Hoeflea sp. 108: one gene and its partners. The protein of the gene in region 1 interacts with the protein of each later gene in a pairwise test. Links are inferred from orthologs where the notes say so. Each region holds a gene or a part of one and is shown on either strand. Other genes may lie near its edges. The genes, in order: B015_RS0123970, B015_RS0100270 and B015_RS0112625.

Region 1 (3,767 bases):
TTCATCGACACGGCAGTGGCCAGCCCGACATAGCCGGCACCGGCAACCAAAACGTCGAGTTGCGTCGGTTTGCTCTGGTCCGTGGCCATGGCCGCTCTCCTCTTATCCGGCTGCCGCCTTGACTCGGCGGGGGCTTCCTGCTGGAAACCGAACGTCTTCCGACCCGAAAGGGGAAAACATGCCTGCCGCCATACAAGAGCTTCTCAGCATTCTCAATCTCGAGCAGCTGGAACACAACCTGTATCGTGGTCGCAGCCCGAAGGTTGCATGGCAGCGCGTCTTTGGCGGCCAGACCATCGCCCAGTCGCTGGTGGCGGCCCAGCGTACCGTCGAGGAAGACCGGCATGTGCACTCGCTGCACGGCTATTTCATGCGTCCGGGCGACATCAACGTGCCGATCGTCTACGAGGTCGATCGCATCCGCGACGGCTCGAGCTTCACCACCCGCCGGGTCGTTGCGATCCAGCACGGCAAGGCGATCTTCTCGCTCGAAGCCTCGTTCCAGCTCGACGAACCCGGCCTCGAATACCAGATGCCGATGCCACTCGATGTGCCGGCACCCGAGACGCTGAAGTCGCAGCGCGAGCTGCTCGAGGAAGCGCCTCACGTGCCCGACATGATCCGCATGTTCTGGGCCAAGGAGCGGCCGCTGGAGCTGCGCCCTGTTTATGCCGAGCACTATTCGAGCCGCGACAAGCTGCCGCCGCTACAGAAGGTGTGGATCCGGCTGACCGGGCCGGTGCCGAACGACCGGCCGACGCGCGCGGCCGTGCTTGCCTATCTTTCCGACATGACGCTGCTCGACACCGCGACCTTCGCGCATGGCCGCGGCATCTTCGATCCCGACATCCAGGCCGCCAGCCTCGATCACGCCATGTGGTTCCATCGCGAGCATTCCCTCGATGGCTGGCTGCTCTACACCCAGGACAGTCCGTCGACGTCGGGCGCCCGTGGCTTCACCCGTGGCGCGCTCTACGCCCAGGACGGCACACTGATCGCTTCGGTGGCGCAGGAAGGTCTGATCCGCCTGCGCACAAAGCCTGCAAAATAGGCATTTTAGTCTTTTTGCTCATTCTATGAGCAGGTGAATTGCTGCACGTGCGAAGACCTGCGCGCGCCTTCGCTTTATTCCTCTTTAAATACATATAGTTAGCCAGTGTCGGCCCAAACTGGCACGGAGCTTGAATCACCTTTTGCACTCACCGGTGGCTTTCGGGTCCGTCGGCGACGTCTGCAATCGCGGGGGACCCGCACCAGCAAGGGGTGAAACCTGATGAAAATCGTGATGGCTATCATCAAGCCGTTCAAGCTCGACGAGGTGCGTGAAGCGCTCACCAATGTCGGCATCCAGGGCCTGACGGTCACCGAAGTCAAAGGCTACGGGCGCCAGAAGGGGCATACCGAGATCTATCGCGGTGCCGAATATGCCGTGAGCTTCCTTCCCAAGATCAAGATCGAAGTCGCCGTTTCGACCGACCTCGTCGAAAAGGCCGTCGAGGCGATCACCGCCGCCGCCAAGACCGGCCAGATCGGCGACGGCAAGATCTTCGTCTTCGGCATCGACCAGGCCGTGCGCATCCGCACCGGCGAAACCGACACCGACGCGCTGTGAGCGGCCAACCAATTCTCATGGAGACCTCAATGCAAATTCCAACCTCATTGAAGACGGCGGCGCGGGCGGCCCTTGTCGGCACGCTCGCCCTGACCGCCCTGGGAACGGTCGTTGCCTTCGCCCAGGAAGCCGCACCCGCGGCCGCCGATGCCGCTGCCGCCGCGCCGGCAGCGGCCGACGTGATGGAGAAGGGCGACGTCGCCTGGATGATGACGTCTTCGCTTCTGGTGTTGTTCATGGCGCTGCCGGGCCTGGCTTTGTTCTATGGCGGTCTGGTGCGCGCCAAGAACATGCTGTCGGTCCTGATGCAGTGCACGATGATCGTGGCGCTGGTGATCGTGATCTGGACGCTCTACGGCTACTCGATGGCGTTCGGCGACGCGCCCAGCCCTTACTGGGGCGGTTTCGGCAAGGCGTTCCTGGCCGGCGTGACGCCTGAAAGCATGGCGGCGACCTTCACCAAAGGCATCGTCATTCCCGAATTCGTCTTCATCTGCTTCCAGATGACGTTCGCCTGCATCACGCCGGCGCTGATCGTCGGCGCTTTCGCCGAACGCATCAAGTTCTCGGCCGTGCTGCTGTTCGTGGCGCTTTGGGTGACCTTCGTCTACTTCCCGATCGCCCACATGGTCTGGGATTCGGACGGCCTGATCTATGGCTGGGGCGCGCTTGATTTCGCTGGCGGCACCGTCGTTCACATCAATGCAGGCATCGCCGCTCTTGTCGGCGCCCTTCTGGTCGGCAAGCGCACCGGCTATGGCAAGGACAACATGGCCCCACACTCGATGACGCTGACCATGGTCGGCGCCTCGATCCTGTGGGTCGGCTGGTTCGGCTTCAACGCCGGCTCCAACCTCGAGGCCAATGGCGGCGCAGCACTTGCCATGATCAACACCTTCACCGCGACCGCCGGTGCCATCATCGCCTGGGTGCTGATCGAAACCTTCGCCCGCGGCAAGGCCTCGATGTTGGGTGCGGCCTCGGGCATGGTCGCCGGCCTTGTTGCCGTCACCCCGGCCGCCGGCTTCGTCGGCCCGGTCGGCGCCATCGTGCTCGGCGCTATCGCTTCGGCCATCTGCTACTTCTTCGTCGCCGTGGTGAAGATCAAGCTTGGCTATGACGACTCGCTCGACGTGTTCGGCATCCACGGCGTTGGCGGCATCGTCGGCGCCATCGGCACCGGCGTCTTCAACGCCAAGGCGCTGGGAGGCGTCGGCTACGGCACGCTGTCGATGGGCGAACAGGTGTGGACGCAGTTCCTCGCCGTCTGTGTGACCGTCATCTGGTGCGGCATCGGTTCGCTGGTGCTCTACAAGCTGGTCGACCTTCTCGTCGGCCTGCGTCCGACTGTCGAAGCCGAACGTCAGGGCCTCGACCTCACCTCGCACGGCGAAGTGGCCTACCATTCGTAACGGCTCCGGCGGTTTGAACGAACCGCCGCATCCTCCCTATCCCGTCGTGCCCGCCACAAGCGGTCACGCCTTTTGGGGCCCGGAACGATCCGGGCCTCCTTTTTTGTCCAGGGATATCAGGCGCTCAGCTGAACAGCGCCTTCACGCGAGGCCACCAGCCGATGGCGGCGCGCACCTGCCGGGCGGCACTGCCACCCCTGACGGCATCGCCGAAATGGCAGTAGCAGACGATATTGTGCAGCTGCCGGTCGGACAGGTCGAAGAACCGCCTGGCTTCGCCATAGCTGTCGTCGGTGAGTCCGGCGGCACGGAAGGCAGGATCCTCGAACGCCACTGTTATGGGCGACCCCTGGGCGCGCATGGTCAGCCGCGCCTCGGGCGGGGCGTATTCGGTGCCGGAAAGCGTGCCCAGACGGCGTTCCGGCTGCCTCTCCAGAAGGTCCGCCCAGCGCTCGAGGCGCTCCTTGCGCGTCATCGGCAGGTAGGGAGTGGCAGTTTGGATTTCAGCTAAGGCCTGCAGTTGCTCGATGCTTTGATGCTTCATCGTCGCCTCCTGGCACGGATTGTTGCTGATCTCTGGGAGATATGGCGCACCCCGGCGGCGGCAAGGCTTGACATTGGCGGCCCATGCAAAAACCCGGAGAGACCTCGCAGCCAAAGGCCGGTCGGCTCGGCCCATTTCAGCGGGCCGTGATGCGCATCGTCATGAACGATGGCTTAACCTTAATGCGGCCTTAACCTTC
Region 2 (4,192 bases), 4.8 Mb from region 1 along the record:
CAGAGCACCACGGGCGTTGCCAGCGCGAGCTCAAGCCAGGAAGCCAGCGGCTCGCCGATCCAGTCGCGCACCGGCAGGCCGACCATCGGGCCCATGGCGATGATGAGCAGCGGAATGGACAGCACCGCGCTGACCAGGAAGCGGCGGGTGAAGTCGACCAATTCAGGGTTGGGGCCGTCATCAGTGCCGGGCATCATCGGTTCGAGCGCCATGCCGCATTTCGGGCAGGAGCCGGGCTTGTCCCTGATGATTTCGGGATGCATCGGGCAGGTGTATTGCGTGCCCTTGGGCGCAGGCGCTGCGGCCGGCTTGCCGGAGAGATACTTGGCCGGTTCGGCGGTGAACTTGCCTTCGCAGGTTGACGAGCAGAAATAGTAGCCCGCACCTTCATGCTTGAGGAAATGCCTGGCCGTGTCGCGGGCGACATCCATGCCGCAGACCGGATCCTTGGCGCTCACATACGTGTCCGGTGCCGCCTGGAACTTGTCACGGCACGAGGCGCTGCAAAAATGATAGCGATGGCCGCCATGTTCGAGCGACGGCTTGCCGGCCACCGGATCGACGGTCATGCCGCAGACGGGGTCGCGCAGCACGGCTTCGTCGCCGGTCGGAGCCTTGGCCGCGTGATGACCGTGGCCGTGGTGACTATGATCGTGGTGGTCGTGCTTGTCGTTCATGTCTGGGATTCCGCATTCCTCGTCATGCGAATCTAGAGGTTCCAGTACGTGGAAGGTCAACACCCTGCCCCGCGGCAAGGTTGTGTGGGAGAGCCGCCCTGGCGCAGCTAAACCGGCAACGTCAGCCGGCCATACCCATGGCGGAAAAATCGCGCTATAGACGCGGCCTCAAGGGCAAGGCCAGCCGAGGCACATGACGAACATCCCGCTCAACCTGGAGCTTCTGATCGACGCGGACGGCTTGCGCCGCGACCTGAGCGCGCTGACCGGCGAGGACGGCAACGGCGCCGATCCTGGGATCAGGGCAACGGCGCTGGCGATGTTCAAAGAACGCATCGCCGTCGGCAAGAAGATCGCCGAGAACATGCTGATGGAGGACGAAGGCGGCACCGCCTGCGCCATCCGCATCTCGCACCTGATGGACGAGGTCATCCGCGTCCTCTACGACTTCGCCGTCACCCACGTCTACCGCGCCAAGAACCCGTCGCAGGCCGAGCGCATGGCGGTGGTTGCCGTCGGCGGCTACGGCCGCGGCACGCTGGCGCCGGGCTCGGACATCGACCTGTTGTTCCTGCTGCCCTACAAGCAGACGCCGTGGGGCGAGCAGATCGTCGAATACATGCTCTACATGCTGTGGGACATGGGACTGAAGGTCGGCCACGCCACCCGCAACATCGACGAGTGCATCAGGCTGTCGCGCAGCGACATCACCATCCGCACAGCGATCCTCGAGGCGCGCTTCGTCTGGGGCGAGGAAAAGCTCTGCAACGAGCTGATCGAGCGCTTCGACAGGGAGCTGGTGAAGGATACCGGGCCCGAATATGTGCAGGCCAAACTTGCCGAGCGCGACGCCCGTCACGCCAAGGCGGGCGAAAGCCGCTATCTGGTCGAGCCCAACATCAAGGACGGCAAGGGCGGGTTGCGCGACCTGCACACGCTGTTCTGGATCGCCAAATATTACTACCGGGTGCGCACCGGCGCCGAGCTGATCGACAAGGGCGTGTTCACCCGGGGCGAATACGGCCAGTTCGTCGAGGCAGAGGACTTCTTGTGGGCGGTGCGCTGCCACATGCATTTCCTGACCGGCAAGCCGGAAGAGCGGCTGCATTTCGACATCCAGCGCGAGATCGCCCAGCGGCTGGGATACACCACCCAGCCAGGGCTTTCGGCGGTCGAGCGCTTCATGAAGGACTACTTCCTGGTGGCCAAGGAAGTGGGTGACCTGACTCGCATCTTCTGTGCTGCGCTCGAAGAAGAGCAGGCCAAGGACGCGCCGGGCTTCCACGGACTGCTGCAGGGCTTTTCCAGGCGGAAGCGCAAGCTTGCCGGCACCAGCGACTTCATCATCGACAACCAGCGCATCAACGTCGCCGACGACAAGGTGTTCGAGCGCGACCCGGTCAACATGCTGCGCTTCTTCTGGTTCGCCGACCGGCACGGGCTGGAACTGCACCCCAACGCGCTGAAGCTGCTCACCCGCTCGCTCGGGCTGGTGGACAAGGGCCTGCGCCGCAACGCGGAGGCCAACCGCTATTTCCTCGACATCCTGACATCGGACCGCAACCCCGAGCTCAACATGCGCCGCATGAACGAGGCCGGGCTGCTCGGACGGCTGATCCCCGACTTCGGCAAGATCGTCGCGATGATGCAGTTCTCGATGTACCACCACTACACTGTCGACGAGCATTTGCTGCGCTGCATCGGCGTGCTGTCCGAGATCGAACATGGCGACGGCGAGAAGATCCATCCGCTCAGCCATTCGCTGATCGGCAGCCTGAAGAAGCAGCGCGAAGTGCTCTATGTCGCGGTGCTGCTGCACGACATCGCCAAGGGCCGGCCGGAAGACCACTCGGAAGCCGGCGCCAAGATCGCCCGCCGCATCTGTCCGCATATGGGGCTGTCGCCTGCCGACACCGAGACGGTGGCCTGGCTGGTGGAGAACCACCTGGTCATGTCGATGACGGCGCAGACGCGCGATCTCAACGATCGCAAGACCATCGACGACTTCGCTGATGTGGTGCAGTCGGTGGAGCGGCTGAAGCTGCTCTTGATCCTGACGGTGTGCGACATCAGGGGCGTCGGTCCCGGCGTGTGGAACGGCTGGAAGGGCCAGCTGCTGCGCACGCTCTATTACGAGACCGAACTTCTGCTCACCGGCGGCTTCTCCGAGGTGTCCCGGGCCGAGCGCACGGCGGCAGCACGCGAGACGCTGGCCGCGGCACTCGAGGCCTGGCCGGAACGGGCGCGCAAGAAATACGTCAAGCTGCACTACGACAACTATTTGCTGACCGTCGACCTCGAGGACCAGAAGCGGCACGCCGAATTCATCCGCGCCACCGACGAAGCCGGCAAGCATCTGTCGACCATGGTCAGGACGCGCGAATTCGAGGCGGTGACCGAGATCACCGTGCTGGCGCAGGACCATCCGCGCTTGCTTTCGGTTATCGCAGGCGCCTGTGCGGCCGCCGGCGGCAACATCGTCGACGCGCAGATCTTCACCACTTCGGACGGGCGGGCGCTGGACATCATCCTGATCTCACGCGAATTCGACCGCGATGAGGACGAGCGCCGCCGGGCCGAACGCGTCGGCGGGCTGATCGAGGACGTGCTGTCGGGCAAAAGCTGGCTACCGGAGATGATCGCCAAGCGAGCCAAGCCCAAGCGCGGCCAGAAGACCTTCCGCATCCAGCCGCGCGCCGAGATCCGCAACACGCTGTCGAACCGCTTCTCCGTGGTCGAGGTGGAAGGGCTGGACCGCCCGGGCCTGCTGTCGGAGATCACGGGCGCGCTGTCTGACCTGTCGCTCGACATCGCCTCGGCCCACATCACCACTTTCGGCGAGAAGGTCATCGACACCTTCTACGTAACCGACCTGACCGGCCAGAAGCTCGACAACCCGACGCGGCTCGACAGCATCCGCGCCCGGCTGATCACGACGCTGGACGGCCCCGCAGCCGAACGCGGCAAGGCGAAGGCCGCAGCAGAGTGAACCGGACCATCATCTCGTCGCAATCGCCGAGGCATTGTCGCCCCCCATGTCATTGATCAAGAAATTCGCGACGGTCGCCTCGGGCACGCTGATGAGCCGGCTGCTGGGCTTTGCCCGCGAGATGCTGATGGCTGCAGCACTCGGCACCGGACCGGTGGCCGACGCCTTCTACGCCGCCTTCCAGTTTCCCAACACCTTCCGCCGGTTGTTTGCCGAGGGCGCGTTCAACGCAGCCTTCGTGCCGCTGTTTGCCAAGGAGATCGAGGCCACCGGCGTCGACGGCGCCAAGCGCTTCTCGGAAGAAGTGTTCGGCGTGCTGTTTTCGGTGCTTCTGGTGCTGACCATCGCCATGGAACTGGCGATGCCGCTGATCGTGCGCTTCATCGTGGCGCCCGGCTTTGCCGCCGATCCCGACAAATACGATCTGACGGTGGCGCTCGCCACCATCATGTTCCCCTACCTCATCTGCATGTCACTGGGTGCGATGATGGCCGGCATGCTGAACTCGCTGCGCCGTTACTTCGCC
Region 3 (3,825 bases), 2.3 Mb from region 1 along the record:
CTTAGTCGCGCGCATCGGAGAAGGCCAGAGAAATCCCGAAAGGGCCTCATTCGCCTGTCATTTCGCAGTTGCACAATGGCCTGAACCTGTCTACTCATTGTGCAGAGACGGATGGTGCTTTGTTTTTGTGCATGAATGATCTTGCGAAACTCGGGGAACCGCTGGCAATCGGCGGCGTGACGATCCGCAATCGTGTCTTCCTCGCGCCGATGTCGGGGGTGACCGACGAGGCGTTCCGCACGCGCGCCTATGCGCATGGTGCAGGCCTGGTCGTGTCGGAGATGGTCGCCAGCGGCGAACTCGCCAAGGGCCGGGGCTCGAGCGGCTTCCGCATCCGCCATTCCGGCCTGCCTGTTCATATGGTCCAGCTTGCCGGTCGCGAGGCTGCCCACATGGCCGAAGCCGCCCGCATCGCCGTCGGCGAAGGTGCCGATGTAATCGATATCAACATGGGTTGCCCGGCCAAGAAGGTCACCGGCGGTTATGCCGGCTCGGCTCTGATGCGCGATCTCGACTTTGCACTGACGTTGATCGACGCGGTGGTCGAGGCTGTCGAGGTGCCGGTAACGGTCAAGATGCGGCTCGGTTGGGACGACGACGTGCTCAACGCGCCCGAATTGGCCCGCCGCGCAGAGCAGGCCGGCGTGCGCATGGTCACTGTCCATGGTCGCACCCGCTGCCAATTCTACCAGGGCAAGGCCGACTGGCGGGCGATCGCCCGTGTCAAGCAGGCGGTTGGCATCCCCGTGGTTGCCAATGGCGACGTGGCGACGCCCGAAGATGCCGCCGAAATTCTTGCACAATCGGGTGCCGATGCCGTCATGGCCGGCCGCTCGCATTACGGCGCTCCGTGGACCGCCGGCGCAATCGCCGCTGCCGCTCAAGGGGCCGAGGCTGCCGGCGTGCCAACATCTGTTGCAGATATGGCCGACTATGCCGTGGCCCACTATGAAGACATGCTGGCGCTCTATGGCACCGAAAGCGGCCTGCGCCAGGCACGCAAGCATCTCGGCTGGTATCTCGACCGCCACACCAGCGGTGTCTCCGATGACCTGCGCCGCGGCGTGCTCACCTCCTTCGAGCCCGCGCAAGTGATTTCGTCGCTGCGTAAGGCACTTACATCATTTGGCGAAAGTCTCCGCGAAAGGAATGCGGCATGAGCTCCAGCTTTGTGCCGGCTTCCGTGAAGGGCGACGATGCCGCCCAGATCGTACTCAACACGATCCGCCGCCCGGTCATCATGATCGGACCCGGCAACTTCATCACCTTCGCCAATGCCGAGGCCGAGGACTTCTTCCGCTCAAGCGCCACGGTGCTTGCACGCAGCGAGCTGTCCAAGCTGTTGCCGTTCGGCAGCCCGATCCTGACCCTGGTCGAGCAGGTGCGCGAGCGCGACACGCAGGTCAACGAATACCGCGTCGACGTCTCGTCGCCGCGGCTCGGCATCGAGAAGATGGTCGACATCTATGTCTCGCCGGTGCCGGAGTTGCCCGGTTCTGTCGTGCTGATGTTCCAGGAGCGCTCGGTGGCCGACAAGATCGACCGCCAGATGACCCACAGGGGGGCTGCGCGCTCCGTCACCGGCCTTGCCGCCATGCTCGCCCACGAAATCAAGAACCCACTCTCAGGCATTCGTGGCGCCGCACAGCTGCTCGAACTCTCGGCATCCGACGAAGACCGCGCGCTGACGCGGCTGATCACCGACGAAACCGACCGTATCGTCTCGCTTGTCGACCGCATGGAGGTGTTCTCCGACGAGCGGCCGATCGACCGCTATCCGGTCAATATCCATGTCGTCCTCGACCATGTGAAGGCGATCGCCAGAAATGGCTTTGCAAACGGAATCAAGATTTTGGAGGACTATGATCCTTCATTGCCTCCAGTGTACGCCAATCGCGACCAGCTGATCCAGGTGTTCCTCAACCTGGTCAAGAACGCAGCCGAGGCGATCGGCCACGTTCCCGGCGGCGAGATCACGCTGTCGACAGCTTTCCGCCCGGGCATCCGCATGTCGATTCCCGGCACGCAGGACCGCGTATCGCTGCCACTCGAATTCTGTGTTCACGACAACGGCCCCGGCGTGTCCGAAGACATCCTGCCGATCCTGTTCGACCCGTTCATCACCACCAAGCCGAACGGCTCGGGCCTGGGCCTGGCGCTCGTCGCCAAGATCGTCGGAGACCATGGCGGGATGATCGAATGCGACTCGTCTCCGCGCGGCACCACCTTTCGCGTGCTGATGCCTGCCTGGAAGGAACTGCCCGTGCACCAGCAGGGCGAACGCGAAGGAGACCACCGATGAGCGTGCGCGGACATATCCTCGTCGCCGACGACGACGCCGCCATCCGCACGGTGCTCAACCAGGCATTGTCGCGCATGGGGCACGATGTCCGCGTCACCTCCAACGCGGCGACCCTGTGGCGCTGGGTGGCGGCCGGCGAGGGCGATCTCGTCATCACCGACGTGGTCATGCCCGACGAGAACGCCTTCGATATGCTGCCGCGCATCAAGAAGGCCCGGCCGGAACTGCCGGTCATCGTCATGAGCGCCCAGAACACCTTCATGACGGCGATCCGGGCGTCCGAGACCGGCGCCTACGAATACCTGCCCAAGCCGTTTGATCTCACCGAATTGCTCTCGATCGTCAACCGGGCCCTGGCCGAGCCGCGCCGGCCCAAGATCGACGCGCGCCATGAGGAGCAGCCCGACGCCATGCCGCTGGTCGGCCGTTCTGCGGCGATGCAGGACATCTACCGCATGCTGGCGCGCATGATGCAGACCGACCTTACGGTCATGATCTCGGGCGAATCGGGCACCGGCAAGGAACTGGTGGCGCGCGCGCTCCACGAATATGGTCGCCGCCGCAACGGGCCGTTCGTGGCGATCAACATGGCCGCCATCCCGCGTGACCTGATCGAATCCGAACTCTTCGGCCACGAAAAGGGCGCCTTCACCGGGGCGCAGAACCGTTCAACCGGCCGCTTCGAGCAGGCCGAGGGCGGTACGCTGTTCCTCGACGAGATCGGCGACATGCCGATGGAAGCGCAGACCCGGTTGCTGCGCGTTCTCCAACAGGGCGAATACACCACGGTCGGCGGTCGCACCCCGATCAAGACCGATGTGCGCATAGTCGCCGCCACCAACAAGGATCTCAGGGCGCTGATCAACCAGGGCCTGTTCCGCGAAGACCTGTTCTACCGCCTCAACGTCGTGCCGCTGCGCCTGCCGGCGTTGCGCGAACGATCCGAGGATATTCCCGATCTTGTCCGGCATTTCTTCAAGCAGGGCGTGAGCGAAGGCTTGCAGGCCAAGCGCATCTCGTCGGGCGGTGTCGAGCTGATGAAGCGCTATCCCTGGCCGGGCAATGTGCGTGAACTCGAAAACCTGGTGCGGCGGCTTGCGGCGCTCTACCCGCAGGATGAGATTTCGGCCGAAATCATCGAGCAGGAACTCAAGACCGGCGAGCAGCCGATGGTGCCCGGCGGCAATCTGATCCCCGACGACCTGTCGGTCGGTCAGGCGGTCGAGCATTTCCTCCAGCGCTACTTCGCCATGTTCGCCGGGGACCTGCCACCGCCTGGGCTTTACCAACGTATCCTTGCCGAGGTCGAATATCCGTTGGTGCTCGCTTCAATGACCGCCACGCGCGGCAACCAGATCAAGGCGGCGGAGCTGCTCGGCCTCAACCGCAACACGCTGCGCAAGAAGATCCGCGAGCTCGGCGTCAACGTCTACAAGGGCGCCCGGCCGGCCTGACACCCTCACGCCGATATGCTTACCTGTCGAAAGTCTGACGAAACATTTTCGCTGGGAGCGGAAATGTTG

What was found.
Region 2: the proteins of B015_RS0123970 (region 1) and B015_RS0100270 interact in binary tests that used the Escherichia coli proteins (3 or more experiments, as listed by UniProt). The link is inferred for Hoeflea sp. 108 from one-to-one orthologs.
Region 3: the proteins of B015_RS0123970 (region 1) and B015_RS0112625 interact in binary tests that used the Escherichia coli proteins (3 or more experiments, as listed by UniProt). The link is inferred for Hoeflea sp. 108 from one-to-one orthologs.

The regions. Positions count from the first base shown.
Region 1 is NZ_KB890024.1:4,827,563-4,831,329, reverse strand. What follows is about bases 1-2,942. They hold B015_RS0123970 (P-II family nitrogen regulator), read left to right. Parts: upstream 1-1,273; coding sequence 1,274-1,612; downstream 1,613-2,942. Other genes in these bases: B015_RS0123965 (ammonium transporter), read left to right, coding at 1,642-2,942; B015_RS0123975 (acyl-CoA thioesterase II), read left to right, coding at 179-1,051; B015_RS0123980 (ubiquinone biosynthesis hydroxylase), read right to left, coding at 1-89. Outside these bases: more of B015_RS0123965, read left to right, coding at 2,943-3,024; B015_RS0123960 (hypothetical protein), read right to left, coding at 3,149-3,568. UniProt on the Escherichia coli protein: Involved in the regulation of nitrogen metabolism. Regulates the activity of its targets by protein-protein interaction in response to the nitrogen status of the cell.
Region 2 is NZ_KB890024.1:60,367-64,558, reverse strand. The notes cover bases 500-3,866. They hold B015_RS0100270 ([protein-PII] uridylyltransferase), read left to right. Parts: upstream 500-870; coding sequence 871-3,666; downstream 3,667-3,866. Other genes in these bases: murJ (murein biosynthesis integral membrane protein MurJ), read left to right, coding at 3,713-3,866; B015_RS0100275 (heavy metal translocating P-type ATPase), read right to left, coding at 500-677. Outside these bases: more of B015_RS0100275, read right to left, coding at 1-499; more of murJ, read left to right, coding at 3,867-4,192.
Region 3 is NZ_KB890024.1:2,569,086-2,572,910, reverse strand. Bases 230-3,229 are described here. They hold B015_RS0112625 (nitrogen regulation protein NR(II)), read left to right. Parts: upstream 230-1,156; coding sequence 1,157-2,302; downstream 2,303-3,229. Other genes in these bases: ntrC (nitrogen regulation protein NR(I)), read left to right, coding at 2,299-3,229; dusB (tRNA dihydrouridine synthase DusB), read left to right, coding at 230-1,160. Outside these bases: more of dusB, read left to right, coding at 132-229; more of ntrC, read left to right, coding at 3,230-3,756.